One region of the Ruegeria sp. TM1040 genome, then DNA from elsewhere that is predicted to be linked to it. Evidence: riboswitches for the same ligand, from Rfam matches in the RefSeq annotation. Region 1 holds a riboswitch; the other holds the start of a gene.
The links. Region 1 has a riboswitch for cobalamin ahead of TM1040_RS20085 (CbtB domain-containing protein). Riboswitches for the same ligand answer to the same signal wherever they lie in the genome.
Positions count from the first base shown of each region.

Region 2: another riboswitch for cobalamin. It lies ahead of TM1040_RS05170 (hypothetical protein); the one in region 1 lies ahead of TM1040_RS20085 (CbtB domain-containing protein).

Region 1 covers NC_008044.1:2,331,510-2,339,341, reverse strand. The annotation lists gene TM1040_RS15555 (CheR family methyltransferase) at 1-932, opposite strand, end outside; gene TM1040_RS15550 (tryptophan 2,3-dioxygenase) at 1,230-2,069, shown strand; gene kynU (kynureninase) at 2,071-3,261, shown strand; gene cobF (precorrin-6A synthase (deacetylating)) at 3,485-4,249, opposite strand; gene TM1040_RS15535 (hypothetical protein) at 4,322-4,813, opposite strand; gene TM1040_RS15530 (CbtA family protein) at 4,919-5,617, opposite strand; gene TM1040_RS20085 (CbtB domain-containing protein) at 5,622-5,792, opposite strand; cobalamin riboswitch at 5,831-6,045, opposite strand; gene TM1040_RS15525 (DUF1636 family protein) at 6,137-6,520, opposite strand; gene cobA (uroporphyrinogen-III C-methyltransferase) at 6,517-7,254, opposite strand; gene TM1040_RS15515 (cobyrinate a,c-diamide synthase) at 7,251-7,832, opposite strand, start outside.
Region 2 covers NC_008044.1:179,604-187,435, reverse strand. The annotation lists gene TM1040_RS05175 (5'-nucleotidase C-terminal domain-containing protein) at 1-1,614, shown strand, start outside; RNA gene ffs (signal recognition particle sRNA small type) at 1,685-1,783, shown strand; cobalamin riboswitch at 1,944-2,178, shown strand; gene TM1040_RS05170 (hypothetical protein) at 2,302-2,748, shown strand; gene TM1040_RS05165 (protein-tyrosine phosphatase family protein) at 2,759-3,298, opposite strand; gene TM1040_RS05160 (DNA polymerase III subunit gamma/tau) at 3,522-5,348, shown strand; gene TM1040_RS05155 (YbaB/EbfC family nucleoid-associated protein) at 5,447-5,791, shown strand; gene recR (recombination mediator RecR) at 5,935-6,534, shown strand; gene TM1040_RS05145 (isocitrate lyase/PEP mutase family protein) at 6,730-7,491, shown strand; gene ltaE (low-specificity L-threonine aldolase) at 7,585-7,832, opposite strand, start outside.

The sequences.
Region 1 (7,832 bases):
GCGCTGCCTGCAACCCAGACACGGATCTGGCGATCTCTGTTGTCATCCACCAAACCCTGAATGACCTTGGTGAGCTGGTTGAACTGGGCGTGATCGCGGAAAAAGCGCGTCACTGAGATCATCATGTCCTTGTAGAGCGCATCCACCTCGGTTGCGTTCTCACGACAGAATTCGACATAGTCCTCATAGACGTCGATGCCCTGCGCAACCATTCTGCGCGCGATGCGGCGGTTGATGGTGGTTTCCTTGTACTCGCGGAAATCCACGCCGGTGCGCGCAAGTAGGATATGGTAGAGATCGAGCAACCCGCTGGGGTTGCCGGTAAATCCTCTGAGTTCGGAAAAATCCCGAGGGTTCGCGAGGATGCTGTCGAGTTGCTGGCCGATCATATCCGGCGACATGGTCAGATCGATACACCCCGTATGCACGGCCGAGGAGGGCATACCCTCATATTTGGCGGTGCCGATTTCCTGCGCGATGGTGACCCCACCGGCTTCGCGAATGGCGCGGATACCGTAGCTTCCATCGCTGCCGGTACCGGACAGAACGATCCCGACGCAGCGTTCGCCACATTCGTCGGCAAGGCTTTTGAATAGCCGGTCCGCCAAGGGTTTCGGCGTGCCGGGATGGCCGCTGGGATCACGCAGGGCCAGTTTGCCGTTGTCCACGATGACATCGTAATTGGGCGGCGCGATATAGATCGTGTCGGGCTCCGGGACCAGGTCTTCGTCCGTGAGTTCGATCACCGGCAGTTCGGTTTCTCGCCCGATCAGGGACCACAACAGGCTTTTGTGAGTCGGGGACATGTGCTGAGCGACGACATAGCTGGCATTGGTCTGCGACGGCAGATTCTTGACCAGCGACGTGGTTGCCTCCAACCCGCCGGCCGATGCCGCAATTCCAATGATCACTGGCAGCTCTGCCTTGGCCATGAGCCTGTCTCCTGAATTGGGTATTGCAAAATACGATACCACGATTTGACAGTAAGATGCTGTCAGGGGAATTGCTATCCGCTAAGGGATCTTCTCTGAGTTGTTTCAGATTGTTGGACGATTTTCCAGTGAAGAGACAAGCGAACGAGTAGCTCGTTCGAGAGGAGACTGCAGTTTCTTTAAGCTTAAAGCTTTTTTCTTGCGTCCGGTCCGGTGGCACAATACCGTCTGGCCGACGCTGTCCCCTGACGGGCGATCCCAGATCGGGCGCCCGTGATCCTGAAAGAGAGGTCCACCATGAGCGATTCCGCCTATAATCCCGGCCAGGACGGGGCAAAGATGGGCTTTGCCGATGCCATGTCTTATGGCGATTACCTGCATCTGGATGCGCTCCTGGATCAGCAGCACTGCAAGAGCGATGCCCATGACGAGATGCTGTTCATTATCCAGCATCAGACCAGCGAGCTATGGATGAAGCTTGCCTTGCACGAGCTGCAGGCGGCGCGTGAGGCCTTGCAGCAGGGGCAGACTGCCGAAATGTTCAAGATGCTCGCGCGGGTGAGCCGGATTTTTGAGCAGCTCAACAGCGCCTGGGATGTGCTGCGCACCATGACGCCCGCCGATTACACCCGATTTCGCGAGGCTCTGGGGCCGTCCTCGGGGTTTCAGTCCTATCAATATCGTCTGATCGAATATGTTCTGGGCAATCGCAATCCCAACATGCTGCGCCCGCATGAGCATGTGCCAGAGGTGCATGCGCTCCTCAGTGCGGAGCTGGCGCGCCCGAGTTTTTATGACGAGGTGAACCGGTATCTGTTTCAGACGCTGGACGGTCACACCGAAAACCTCCCCGCGCCGAGACTGGATGCGCCGCATGCTCTGGATGAGACGATCCAAGAGCGCTGGCTCAAGGTTTACGGCGACATCGACACCTATTGGACCCTTTATGAACTGGCCGAGAAGCTGGTTGATCTTGAGGATTATTTCCGCCGTTGGCGTTTCAACCACGTCACCACGGTGGAGCGCGTGATTGGCTTCAAGCGCGGCACCGGCGGCACCTCTGGGGTGCAATATCTGCGCCGGATGCTGAGCGTGGAGCTGTTTCCTGAACTTTGGACCCTGAGAGGCGATCTCTGACATGACAAACCTGCCCAAAAAATACCTCTTCGATATTCCCGAGGGCATGATCTATCTCGATGGAAACTCGCTTGGCCCCCTGCCAAAGGGCGCGGCAGAGCGGGCCGCCAAGGTGCTGACCCAGGAATGGGGCACACAGTTGATCAAGGCCTGGAACACCGCCGACTGGATGGCGCTGCCGCAAAAAGTGGGCGATCGTATCGCGGGGTTCATCGGCGCAGCACCGGGCAGCGTGGCCACGGGCGATACGCTTTCGATCAAGGTTTATCAGGCGCTCGCGGCGGCGCTCAAGATGCGCCCCGAGCGCCGGGTGATCCTGTCGGACACGGGCAATTTTCCGACCGATCTCTACATGGCGCAGGGGCTGATCTCCACCATCGGCAAGGACTATGAACTGCGCACCGTTGCCCCCGAAGAGGTCGCGGATGCGATCACCGATGATGTGGCGGTGGTGATGCTGACGGAGGTGGACTATCGCTCTGGCCGCCGTCACGACATGATGGAGATGACAGCACGCGCGCATCAGAACGGCGCGGTGATGATCTGGGACCTCGCCCATAGCGCAGGCGCGCTGCCGGTGGATCTGACGGCCTGCAATGCAGAATTCGCGGTGGGCTGCACCTACAAGTATTTCAACGGGGGACCCGGTGCGCCTGCCTTTATCTATGCGCGGCCCGACATTGTGCTTGAGGTGGACCCTGCGCTTGCGGGCTGGCTTGGTCATGATGCGCCTTTTGCGATGGAGCCCGATTATCGTCCGGCGATGACCACGGAGCGTCTGCGCGTTGGCACGCCCTCGATTGTGCAGCTCTCGATCCTTGATACGGCACTGGATGTTTGGGACGGGGTCTCGATGGAAGAGATCCGCGGCGCGTCCGTGGCCCTGTGCGAGACGTTCATTGCCGAAGTCGAGGCCCGCTGCCCGGAACTGACGCTTGCCTCCCCCAGAGAGGCAGCGCTGCGAGGGTCGCAGGTCTCCTTTGCCTTTGAGGATGGCTATGCGGTGGTACAGGCGTTGATTGATCGCGGCGTCATCGGCGATTTCCGCGCGCCCAACATCATGCGCTTTGGTTTCACACCGCTCTATCTCGATCAGGCGGATGTGGTGCAAGCCGCCGAGATCCTTGAGGATGTGATGAAGCGAGAGAGTTGGAAAGATCCCAAGTATCAGGTGCGCTCGCGCGTGACCTGACCTGCGATGGCACACCCTTCGGAACAATAAAGCGTTGCGGCCGGGCGGGGATGCTCCCGCCCCCGTGCAGACCCTTGCTGGCGCAAGTCTCCGCTTGGGGGTGGGCCGGGCAGCCTGTCCTTTGGACAGGCTGCAGCGCTGGATCTCCACATCGGACGCCGCCGCGACTGACAGAGACGCGGATCTGGAATGAACCGCCGAGCGTCACGAAAAATGGCTGGGGTCAGCGCAGGCGTTCCAGCATGTAGATGTCCATGATCCAGCCATGATCGCGCCGTGCGCGGGCGCGCACTGACAGGATCTGGTCCTGCACGTCGGAGAGACGCCCGGCGATATTGATCTCGTTTTCCATCCCCGCATAGGCGGACCAGTGGATCATGACCTGTTCGGGACGGTCGACGCTCTGGAACGAGCACTCCCCATCCAGCATGATGACCAACGTGTCACAGCCCGCGGGCCAGCCCGCATCGCGGAGCTGGCGTCCGGTGGTGATCTGCACGGGCGCGCCGATCCGGTTGAGGGGCACCCCATGCGCCGCCGTCAGCGCTTGCACCGAGGTGATGCCGGGGATCACCCGCATCTGCATTTCCATGCGCTGACCAAGACGCTCGGCAATGCGCATGGTGCTGTCATAGAGTGAGGGGTCGCCCCAAACCAGAAACCCGGCTTGCCCGCCTTTGGGGAGATGTGCAGCGAGTGTGGCCTGCCAAACCTCTGCGATGGCGTCGTGCCAGTCCTCGACCCGCTGGCGGTAATCCGGAGTGGCCGGATCACGCACGGGAAGGTCGAATTCGACGATCTTGGGCGCCGATGCCGCGCCCGCCAGGACATCGGCGCAGATCGCTTGCCGCAGCCCGGCAAGGTCGTCCTTGCCTGCGCCCTTGTTGGGTATCAGGATCAAATCCTGCGCGCAGATTGCCTCCATCGCCTCGCGGGTCAGGTGCTTGGGGTTGCCGGTGCCGATCCCGATCAGACTGAGCTGGAGCATAGAAGGCTCTCCATCCGTTAAATCCGTCGCCCCGCAATGGGACGCCCGCGCAAAGAGGTCAAGAGTGCCCCATCAGGGGGCACTCACGACAACGCGCGCCTCGACCGGCACGCCGTCGACGGCGATGGTGCCATGGCTGTTGGAACTCAGAGAGACTTTCACCTCGGTCTCGCCTTCGGGCAAGGCCGCAAGATGCAGCCAGGACCCATAGAGGCGCGTGATTTTCTCGCCGTTCACATAGACATGTGCATGGCCCTCGCCGGGTTGATCGGCCCCCGAGGCATGCTCCGGGGCGAAGCGAAAGTTCTTGGTCTCCACTTGCAGGTTCCAACCGGACATCGCGTCGGGCGTGACGTGGATCTCGACCGAGGGCGCCTCTGGACCAGAGGGGGAATTCACCAGTGCGGAATGGTCGTGCGTGGCCACGCCGGATCCGCCACCGTGGTGCGCAGGATCAGAGTGATCATGCCCATCCAGGGTGACGCCGTTTCCTGCGGCGGTCAGAAATCCGATACCGCCCCCAAACACAAGGCCAATGGCAAACAGAGCGAGCGAACGGGACATGGAAGGTCATTCTCCGGAAAGTAAACGTATTTGAGGCTGCAGCGCAGTCTCGCAGGCTGTCCCCGCTGCATGCAATGACGCAGCGGGGACAGCCTGGAGAGCCGCCTAAGTGTTGGCATCCGCATGTGCGGCTTCGGTCTGCCAGAAATAGGCACAGAACACGCCGAGCAATGCCCATGCCGCCATGCCGATCCCCAAGGCGCGCGCCGCAAAAAGGGCGCCGATCTCGGTTGGCACCGGACCTGCAAAGGTCTCGGGCTCCGGCGCGCCGATCACATGCGGCGCCATCAACAAGAGCGCGGCCACCACATAGGCCACCAGATTACCGCCAAAAGCGATCAGCCACATGGCAACACCTGCGCTCGCCACTGTGGCGGCCCACCAGATCTGACGGGCGCCCACATCGGCGGCGGCAACGCCGGGCACTTCTGGTGCGAGCGAAAAACCGGGCGCAAAGTGAAGCGCCACAAAGCCTGCCAATCCCCACAGCAAGCCCTGTCCGGTGCGGATTTCATGGCCTTGCCGCTCCGCAACCGACATCAAGGCCACCAGGATCAGCGCGTAGCCAGTGTAAATCAGCATGGTGAAGAGGATGCTGAGCAAATTGCGCATCGGCTCGTCAAAGATGCCCGGCAATTCGGGATGGGCGGATACGGTCTCGCCGCCGAAATGCACAAGCGCGCCCGATTCATAGAGTTCGGCATGCAAAAGCACCGGCTGCACGAAGAAAAGCTGCAGAAGGGCGGCAATCAGCCCCGCTGCAGCACCAGCGAACAACGCGCTGGTCAAAATGCGTGCGAACATCTGCTTAGTGGCAGGGGAAGCCGGTCGCGTGGCGCACATCATGCGCAGCATCATGCAGGGTGGAGGCCTGCACATGGCCGGTCACGGTGATGATCCCCAGACCCAGTACCACGGCGAAAAGAACCGGGATGATCTGGCTGGCAGAAGCGGTCGTGTTGAGCGTCTTGGTCGTCATAATTCGTCCTCCGTGTCGTCACACCCGACGACACATTCACTGTCCTCGTTTCATACGGCCGGTCTCCTGACTCGCGGGTCGCGGCGATCATTCTCCTTCCCGGCCCAGCGGCCAGTGGATGCTGAATGTCGCTCACCGCTCACAGTCGCGGGGGCGGTTGAGGCTTTGGCGCCGCGATTGGGTCCGCCGTTCCTCATTCCCGTTTCAGTCCCGGCGCTTTGCGCTCTGGGACACCGTATGCCGTCGACAATGCGGCGCGCGCGCGCGATCGGTCAAGCATGAAACCGCCCTTGGAGCGCGCATTCGCGGCATTTTATCACGCAGGTGGTCTCTGACTGGCAGCCTCACTCCTCGGGAGAGGCGGCGGAGCCAGTTTGTGACGCGGCGGTAGTTTCGGGCAGGGGGGCAGGGATGCGCGCGATGGCTTTGAACCTCAGCTCGCCAATTGGGCGCGCATCCGTGAAGGTGCCATCGGCGCTTGCCTCGTAGAGCCGCAGAAACCTGAGTATATCGGGTAGGTCCGCTGCTGTGATCTCCCCAAAGAGATAGGCTGTCTTGCCGCTTTGGCGCACCGAGAGGGTCTGCGGGCGTGCACAACCCGACATGCAGTCAACCGATTGCAGCAGGGCCCTTGGATGAGCCTCCCGCAGCGCCGCTGCCAATTGGGGCAGCAGCGCGGGATCGGCATCTTGGCAGGTCCGGCACAGCGAGATCACCGGTGCGGTCATTGCGACACGAGCGCGTCATCGTCGGCCAAGGGGCCATAAAGGATCAACACTGGCGCGGGGGAGATGATGGCCTCCAGGAGGTCCGGCAGGGCAGCCACTGTCACCCGGTGCAGCTCTTGGGCGGGGGTCGAGACCCCAAGCGCCACCAGCGCCGGTGTGGTCTCTGGCAGGCCTGCCTCAAGAAGCAGCTCAAGCAAAGTCGCAAAGGTGCGTTTGCCCATGTAGACCACGGTTGTGGCCTCGGGGTCTGCAAGAGCGGTGAGGTTCATATGCTCGGGCAGGCCGCCGGTCACGTCATGGCCCGTGATAAACTGCAGGCGCCGTGCCGTCAGCCGCCGCGTGAGCGGAATACCCGCCGCCGCAGCGGCTGCCGAGGCGGCGGTGACACCGGGAATGATCTCGTATTTGATGCCAGCGGCGCGCAGCGCCACCATTTCTTCTTCGAGGCGCCCAAACACACCTGAATCGCCCGATTTCAGACGCACCACATGGGCGCCGGACTGGGCGTATTCCACCAAGAGCTGGCTGACGTGGTCTTGCTTGGGCGAGGGGCGCCCGGCGCGTTTTCCGACGCCAACCATATCCGCATCCGCGCGCGCATGGGAAAGGATCGGCCCGGACGACAGATCATCAAACAGCACCGCGTCAGCCGCCTCCAGCCGCTTGACCGCCTTGAGGGTCAAAAGCTCGGGATCGCCCGGCCCGGAGGACACAAAACTGACAAACCCGCTCATGGCTGCTCTCCGGTGATGAGGTGAAAGAACGTACCGGTGACATGGCCTTTGACGGAGCCGGTCTCGGGCACCGGGTTGCCGTCGGCGTCCATCACCCGGGCCAGTGGGGCGTCTGGCTCGTCGAGGATGGTCGAATAATGGAACTCATGTCCGCGCAGAAACGCGCCGCTGTCAAAGCCCGGCATCGGCGCTTCTAGCGCTGCGCGGCGATACCCGAGGTGGAACTTGCGCTTTTCATAGGATGTCACAAGCCCAAGGAGCCCCGCCATCTGGTGCCGCGTGCCGTCCTTGTCGATCAAGGCCTCGCCAAGGGCCATGTAGCCGCCGCACTCGCCATGCACCGGTTTGGTTTTTGCGTGTTCTGCCATGCCTTTGCGCCAGATGTCGGCTGCGGCGAGGGTGGAGCCGTGCAACTCGGGATAGCCCCCGGGCAGCCAGACCAGATCGGCGTCCTTGGCGGGGGCTTCATTGTTGAGCGGCGAGAAGGGCAGGATCTCTGCTCCGGCGGCGCGCCAACCCTCGAGAAGATGCGGATAGGTAAAGGAAAACGCCGCATCGCGCGCCAATGCGATGCGTTG
Region 2 (7,832 bases), 1.0 Mb from region 1:
GACAGCGCCTTGGCGCCTGCTATCCATGCATTTGAGGTCCTCGGGTATGATGCCGTCGGCCTCGGCAATCACGAGTTCAACTACGGCCTATCCGCCTTGTCCCGGGTTCTCTCAGCGCTCCCCTGCCCTGCGGTGAGCAGCAACATCACACCGCTTTCAGCAGATGACACCTTGCCAGTTCACAAACATCTGATCCTGACGCGGCACTTTCGAAGGGCGACAGGTGGCCAGGATGGTGTGGCGGAGGTCAAGATTGGCCTGCTGTCGGTGCTGCCCCCTCAAACCATGCTCTGGGACGCGGACCATCTGGCCGGACGCTTGCATGTGGATGACATGCTGCGCAGCGCAAAGGCTGCGATTTCAGACCTGCGGGCGTCCGGTGCGGATGTGGTGATTGCCCTCGCCCACACAGGAGAAGGCGATGACACTGCGCGGGACGGAATGGAAAACGCGCTTCGCCCCCTGTCGCGTCTGCCCGGTCTCGACGCAGCCATCGGAGGGCATACGCATTTGTTGCTCCCACCGCCCGACGGCTCGGGACGTGACTGGGAGATTCCGGTCGTCATGCCCGGGTCCGGCGGGTCTCATCTCGGGGTGATAGATCTCGGCCTGCGTCAGACGCCACAGGGCTGGCGCGTTGAAGGCGGCAGCGCGGCGCTACGCGCCGTAGCGCATCAAACCCGCGACGGTCTGCGCCCGGTTGTTTCTGAGGCACCAGATCTCGTTCTGGCGCTACGGGATGTCCACGAACAGACGCGTGCCGAGATGGCGGCAAAAGTCGGCACATTGTCCGAGGCACATCATTCCTATTTCACCTATTTTGCTGAAGATCGCGCCCTCGCACTCATTGCGACGGCACAGGCTGCCGCAGTGCAGCCGATGCTGCTGAAATCAGAGTATGCGGACCTGCCACTTTTGTCTGCCGTGGCGCCGGCCAAATTTGGCGGGCGCGCCGGGCCGCTCAATTACACGGACGTCCCACCGGGAGAGATCTCGCGCCGTCATGTCGCAGATATTTATAGTTACCCCAACGAGTTGCGCTGCATCATCGTCAACGGCCATCAAGTGCGAGACTGGCTCGAGATGTCCGCAGGGCTCTTTAATCAGCTGGAGCCTGATGCAGACGCGCGCCTGCTGGCAGATCCTGCGCGCCCGGGGCACAACTTTGATGTCATTTTCGGCCTGCAGTATGAAATCGACCCTCGAGAGCACGCGCGATTTGATGCCGAAGGACGCAGGCTCCATGAAGGGCCGGGGCGGATCAGGAACCTGCAGTGGAATGGCCGCCCCATGCACGGGGACCAGCAGTTTGCAGTTGCCTTCAACAGCTACCGCAGCAGCGGCGGTGGCAATTTTCGAATGCTTATGGATGCGCCCGGTCTGCCCCTGCCGCCGCAGATGATCCGGGATGTGGTCGGCGCCTATGTGGCCTCTGCACATGACCTTTCCGCCGTCTTTCCGGCGCCCTGGCGCTTCAGCCCGGACTTGGGCGTGGATGCGATTGCCCTCACGGGCCCGGGTGCCAGGCGCCACCTCCATGAATTGCCCGAGAATGTGGCCCGCTCCGCAACAGAGCTCGACACTGGGTTTCTGGCGCTGAAGCTGCGCCTCTGAGCGCGCGACACACGAGGATTCAAACCGGCAGCGGGTTGTCATCTTTCCGCGGCTTCCCTATATCGGGATTCGAGAGGTTGGCGCGGGCAAGCGCCTCGCCAACCTGGTCAGGTCCGGAAGGAAGCAGCCACAACGAGCCCCGCTTGGGTCGATGTCCAGCCTCTCACTTGTCACACGACCCCGCCCCAGGCGGGGTTTTGTGTTTGATGAGCCTGCTCCCTACCTGCACATCCTCGCATTGTCTTGCGCATCCCATGTGTCTTGTGCCGCGCCGCTGACCTATTTCGCGCTCGCAGAAAGATCCCAGTTGACGAGGCGACTTACCGCTGCGTAGCATCCAGACAGATGGTTCCTGCCTCTGTTTGGGGTGGGATGAAAAGGGAATACGGTGAGGCTTTGGACCATTGGGTCCCGCCAAGTCCGTGACTGCCCCCGCAACTGTGAGCGGCGAGTTCCCCGGCAAAGCCACTGACCCCAACGTCGTAACCGGCAAAAAAGGGTCGGGAAGGGCCGGTTCGCGATGACCCGCAAGTCAGGAGACCTGCCATCGGCAATGTAAACCTGAAGCCGGGCGGGGTGTCTCGGAGGAGGTCTGATGGCTGATCACTCCGCGCCCGAAGGGCCTGATCCCATCCGATGTCCCGCTCATCCCTACGGCCCCTTGATCCGAGTGCGGAGGGCACGAGAATGACGGACCACACAGAGACGCGTGACGCGGGCACGCATGAGTTTGTATCAACAACATGTTTGCACCTCGGGCGCCCCTGCCCAGCGGCGCAGCGGATGCTGGCGGCGCTGGCAAAAGCGCTCGACAGCGCCCGCGGGCTTACGAAAGACGATTTCGAAATCAGTGGTGAAAGCCGCCTCGATGGCTGTGAGAAAGCCTGCCCGGCGCGATTTGCCGCAAGTCATGCCCGTATTCGGGTGTTTTGCGATGTGCAGGCCACGACCAAAACAGAGACGCTGGACCGATTTGCGGATGCAATGTTGTCGGCAGACGGGGGCAGCGCGCATGGCACCTCCAGCGCAGACATGCCCCGCGCGTTTGGCGAAGCCCGCCCAGCGCGTCCGCCCGTGCAAGCGCCCTCAATTCGCCACCCGCAGGGGGCACAGAGACCACGTCTGATGAGCTAAGCTGCTCGGCCTATGCTGGCGGCGCTTGGCGACGGCGGCCATAGGCCCAGGCCATCTGCGCATCCGTTTCCACCGCACAGGGCCTCAGGGCCCTGAGCCGTGCAAGAGCTGCATCCGGCGGCTCGCCGCTCTCGATCATCAGCCGGAGCACTGCCATGCCGGATCGTCCACAGCCGCCACGGCAATGCACAAGGACACGCCCTCCACCCGACAAGGCCTGCCGCGCGAGCGCGCTGACCTGATGCCAATGATCCTCAAGATCCTTTGTCGGGGTCTGGTAATCCTCAACCGGCATATGAAACCAGCGGCTGCCAAGCCCCTGAATGTCCGTGCCCAGAGTCTCTACGCCAAGGATAACATGCTCGACGCGCGTGGTCATCGAGATCACCATAGACGGGCGCCATTCGTGGATCAGGCGCAGATCGGCGGCATAATCGCCCCCTGCACCGGGCGCCCGGCTCAGGGCGAGGATCCCATCGCCCACCGAAAGCGCATGTAGCGACAAAGTTGGTTCAGCCTGCTGCGGCTGCAATTTCGTAGCACTTACCATTTACTCTCCCCCCCGGGAGCCGCGGACCCATATCCGCGATACCGTCTTGTCACCTTAGCCTGCCAAAGCGTCCTACAGGTAGTCTTTTCTGTCACCTCGCCATTCTGCACGATCATCCCCAACAGCGGTGGACGAAGCTGTCGTCGGAGCTTAGTTTGCACGGAACACTTGGCGCTGGGGTCGAATCCGGCCTGCGCCCCTAAAGACCATTCGAAAGGCCCTCATGAGCGAGCACAGCCCCGAGATCTCTGACGCAGTACAGAGCGGACAATATCAGGTTCTGGCACGCAAGTACCGGCCCGAAACCTTTGCTGATCTCGTCGGGCAAGACGCTATGGTGCGCACGCTCAAGAACGCCTTTGCCGCGGATCGCATTGCGCAGGCCTTCATCATGACGGGCATCCGCGGCACGGGCAAAACCACCACCGCGCGGATCATTGCCAAGGGCATGAACTGTATTGGCGAGGATGGCCAAGGTGGCCCCACTACTGAGCCTTGCGGCAAGTGCGAGCACTGCACCGCAATCATGGAAGGCCGCCACGTCGACGTGATGGAGATGGACGCCGCATCGCGCACCGGCGTGGGCGACATTCGCGAGATCATCGACAGCGTGGCCTATCGTGCGGCCTCGGCGCGCTACAAGATCTATATCATCGACGAGGTTCACATGCTGTCGACCTCGGCCTTCAATGCGTTGCTGAAAACGCTGGAAGAGCCGCCCGCGCATGTGAAGTTCATTTTTGCCACCACCGAGATCCGCAAGGTGCCTGTGACGGTGCTCTCCCGCTGTCAACGCTTTGATCTGCGCAGGATCGAACCGGAGGTGATGATCGACCTCTTGCGCCGGATTGCGACCAGCGAGCAGGCCGAGATTGCCGACGATGCGCTGGCGCTCATTACCCGCGCGGCAGAAGGATCGGCCCGGGATGCGACATCCCTTTTGGACCAGGCAATCAGCCATGGTGCCGGAGAAACCACGGCCGATCAGGTCCGTGCAATGCTTGGCCTTGCCGATCGGGGCCGGGTGCTGGATCTGATGGATATGATCCTGCGCGGCGACGCCGCTGCAGCACTGACAGAATTGTCCGCACAATACGCCGAAGGCGCCGATCCGATGGCTGTGCTGCGCGATCTGGCCGAGATCACCCACTGGGTTTCGGTGGTGAAGATCACGCCGGATGCCGCCGAGGACCCTACCATCAGCCCTGATGAGCGAGCCCGTGGACAGGATATGGCGGCGCGCCTGCCGATGCGAGTGCTGACGCGGATGTGGCAGATGCTACTCAAGGCGCTCGAAGAAGTCGCCGCCGCCCCCAATGCGATGATGGCGGCCGAAATGGCGGTAATCCGCCTGACCCATGTGGCCGATCTGCCCTCGCCAGAAGAATTGCTGCGCAAACTGCAGGACACACCGCCGCCGCCACATCCAGGTGGGCCGGGCGGCGGACACCCCATGCAGGGCATGGGATCGCCTGCGGCGGGCGGGGGAGGCGGGGCTCCGGCTTACGCCTCCGCCCCGCCGCAAGGCGCGCCCGGTGGGGACCCGCGCGGAGGCCATACGATGTCGACTTCCGGCGGACAGAGCGCAGTTCTTGCACAGCGCGCCGACAGCGCTCTCGCGCGCTATCCCAGCTTCGAACATGTGATCGAATTGATCCGCCATCACCGCGATGTCAAACTGCTGGTGGAGGTCGAAACAGGCGTGAGGCTCGTGTCTTATCAGCCGGGTCGGATCGAATTCACCCCCGCCGCCAATGCCCCGCAGGATCTCGCGGCCCGGATCGGCACTGCGCTCCAGAACTGGACCGGCAGCCGCTGGGTCGTCTCGATCGCCCCGGATGGCGACGCGCCCACGATCGCAGAGCTGCGCGATGCGGCGCAGAACGCTCTGCGGGCCGAAGCCTCGGCACATCCGCTTGTTCAGGCGGTCCTTCAGAACTTTCCCAAGGCAAAGATCACCAAGATCCGCACCCAAGAGGAGTTGGCCGCCGAGGTTCAGGCCGAAGCCCTGCCCGAGGTCGAAGACGAATGGGACCCCTTCGAGGAGTGACCCATGCGCCGGCGCGCAGCACCAGAGGCTTTGCCCTTGCCTGCACGCAGCCGCTCACATATCTAACGTGGCAAACCTGAAATCAGGAGTGATAGGATATGTTTAAAGGCCTTTCCGGCCTCGGCGATATGGCCGGGATGATGAAAAAAGCCCAAGAGATGCAGTCCAAAATGGGCGAAATGCAGGAAGAGCTGCACAATATCATGGTTGTCGGCGAAGCCGGTGCCGGGCTGGTCAAGGCGACCGCGAGCGCAAAGGGCGATCTGAAGTCGCTGGATATCGACCCGTCGATCTTCAACGGGGATGACAAGGAAGTGGTCGAAGATCTGATCCTCGCCGCCGTCAAGGACGCGCAGACCAAAGCGGCCGAGCGTGCGCAGGACGAAATGACCAAACTCACCGAAGGTCTGGGCCTTCCCAAGGACATGAAACTGCCGTTCTGACGCCAGTGACATGCGAAATTCAGGCGGCCCGAGGGTCGCCTTTTTTCATGACCGCGCGCAGGCTCTGCCTGCAAATGCCAGCAGGGCTTGCACTTCACCGCGCAATGCGGCCTAGTTGAACAGAAGCAGAACGGAGCAGAGGAATGGCTGCGCAGGACAACAGCGATATCGAGGCATTGATTGCATTGATGGCCAAGCTACCGGGGCTTGGCCCCCGCTCCGCGCGCCGTGCTGTGTTGCACCTGATCCGCAAGCGTGCGCTTGTCCTGACCCCACTCGCCGATGCCATGAGCCGTGTTGCAGAGACCGCGCGCGAGTGCCTCAACTGCGGCAACGTGGGCACGAGCGACATCTGCGCGCTCTGCGAGGATGAGACGCGCGCCAATGGCGAACTCTGCGTGGTCGAGGATGTGGCGGACCTCTGGGCGATGGAGCGCGCTGGTGTGTTCAAGGGACGCTATCACGTCCTGGGCGGCACGTTGTCAGCACTTGATGCCATTGGCCCCGAAGATCTGCGCATCCCTCGCCTCGTGGATCGGGTCTCCACCGAAGGGGTAAGTGAGGTGATCCTCGCACTCAACGCGACGATCGATGGCCAGACCACGGCGCATTACATCGCAGATCAACTGTCTGGACGTGTCAAACTCACGTCACTTGCGCAGGGTGTGCCCATCGGCGGCGAGCTGGACTATCTTGATGATGGCACGATCTCGGCTGCATTGCGCGCCCGCAAGGAAATCTGAGCTCGGGCCGACGCGACGCTTGCCCCCTTTGCAAACAGGGATTTGCAGCCTCCCGCGCGCAGATTTGAAATCCTGAGATCGGCGCCCGATCTCAGGCGGCGCGATTTTCTGTCTGTGTTATTTCAGGGCACCTGCCATACCGGGCCGCACTGGCCGTACTGAGTGGCGCAGAGCATTTGAAGAGAGGATTTACCCATGTCGCAGATTGAAAAAGCCACGCGCTTTGCCGCGCTCCACCAAAAAGGTGATCCAGTGGTGCTCTACAACATCTGGGATGCAGCAGGCGCAAAAGCACTGGCTGAAAACGGTGCGCCTGCGGTCGCGACAGGAAGCTTGTCGATGGCGGCAGCACATGGCTACGCAGACGGTGAGAGCATACCCCTTGATTTTGTCCTGCGCATCGTGGCGCGGATCTGTGAAACGGTTTCTGTCCCTGTCACGGTCGATTTTGAAGGCGGCTATGCAACCGCGCCTTCCGAAGTTGGCGAGAACGTTCGCAAGGTCCTGCGTGCGGGCGCCGTCGGGATCAATTTCGAAGACCGCGTTGTGGGCGGCTCGGGATTGCATCCGGTTTCCGTACAGGTCGACCGCATTCACGCCATCAAAACGGTCGCGGCAGAAGAAGGCGTGCCGCTGTTTATCAACGCCCGGACCGATCTGTTCCTTGGACGCGACCCCGAGACGCATCGAGACCAGCTGCCAGAGGCGCTCGAGCGAGCAGCCGCCTATTCAGAGGCCGGAGCCTGCGGTTTCTTTGTGCCGGGGCTTACAGAGCTCGACCTCATCGCGCACTGTGTGGAGCATACGCACCTGCCGGTAAACGTAATGATGCGTGGGCAGGCCCAGTCCCTCAAAGAAATTGCGGCTTTGAATGTCGCGCGGGTCAGTTACGGTCCGGGACCGTTCTTCAAGTTCCTGACCGACCTCAAAGCTGCGGAGGCCAGACTGCGCGCCTAGAGTTTGCGCATCACCGTGTGGTGTGCAGTCCCGCCGCGCCGCTGGCGCGGCGCCGGGGGCGGGAACCACCCCGGCGCCCTCAGCTCTCTAGGCTTATCCGTAATGGGATCGCAAAGCCGCCAATGTCGCTTCGAACCCCTCACTGGTAACATCCTTGTGGAGCACCATTCGAATGGCGCCGGTGCCACCGGCGGAGATGACCACTCCAGCTTCGGCTAGCGCTGCACCGAGCGCCGCGTTATTCCCCGCTTCGGGTGTGAAAAACACCATATTGGTGTTGTGCGCGACCATGCCGGCCCCGAGCCCGCGCAATGTCTCAGCAAGCTCGGCTGCCCGAGCAT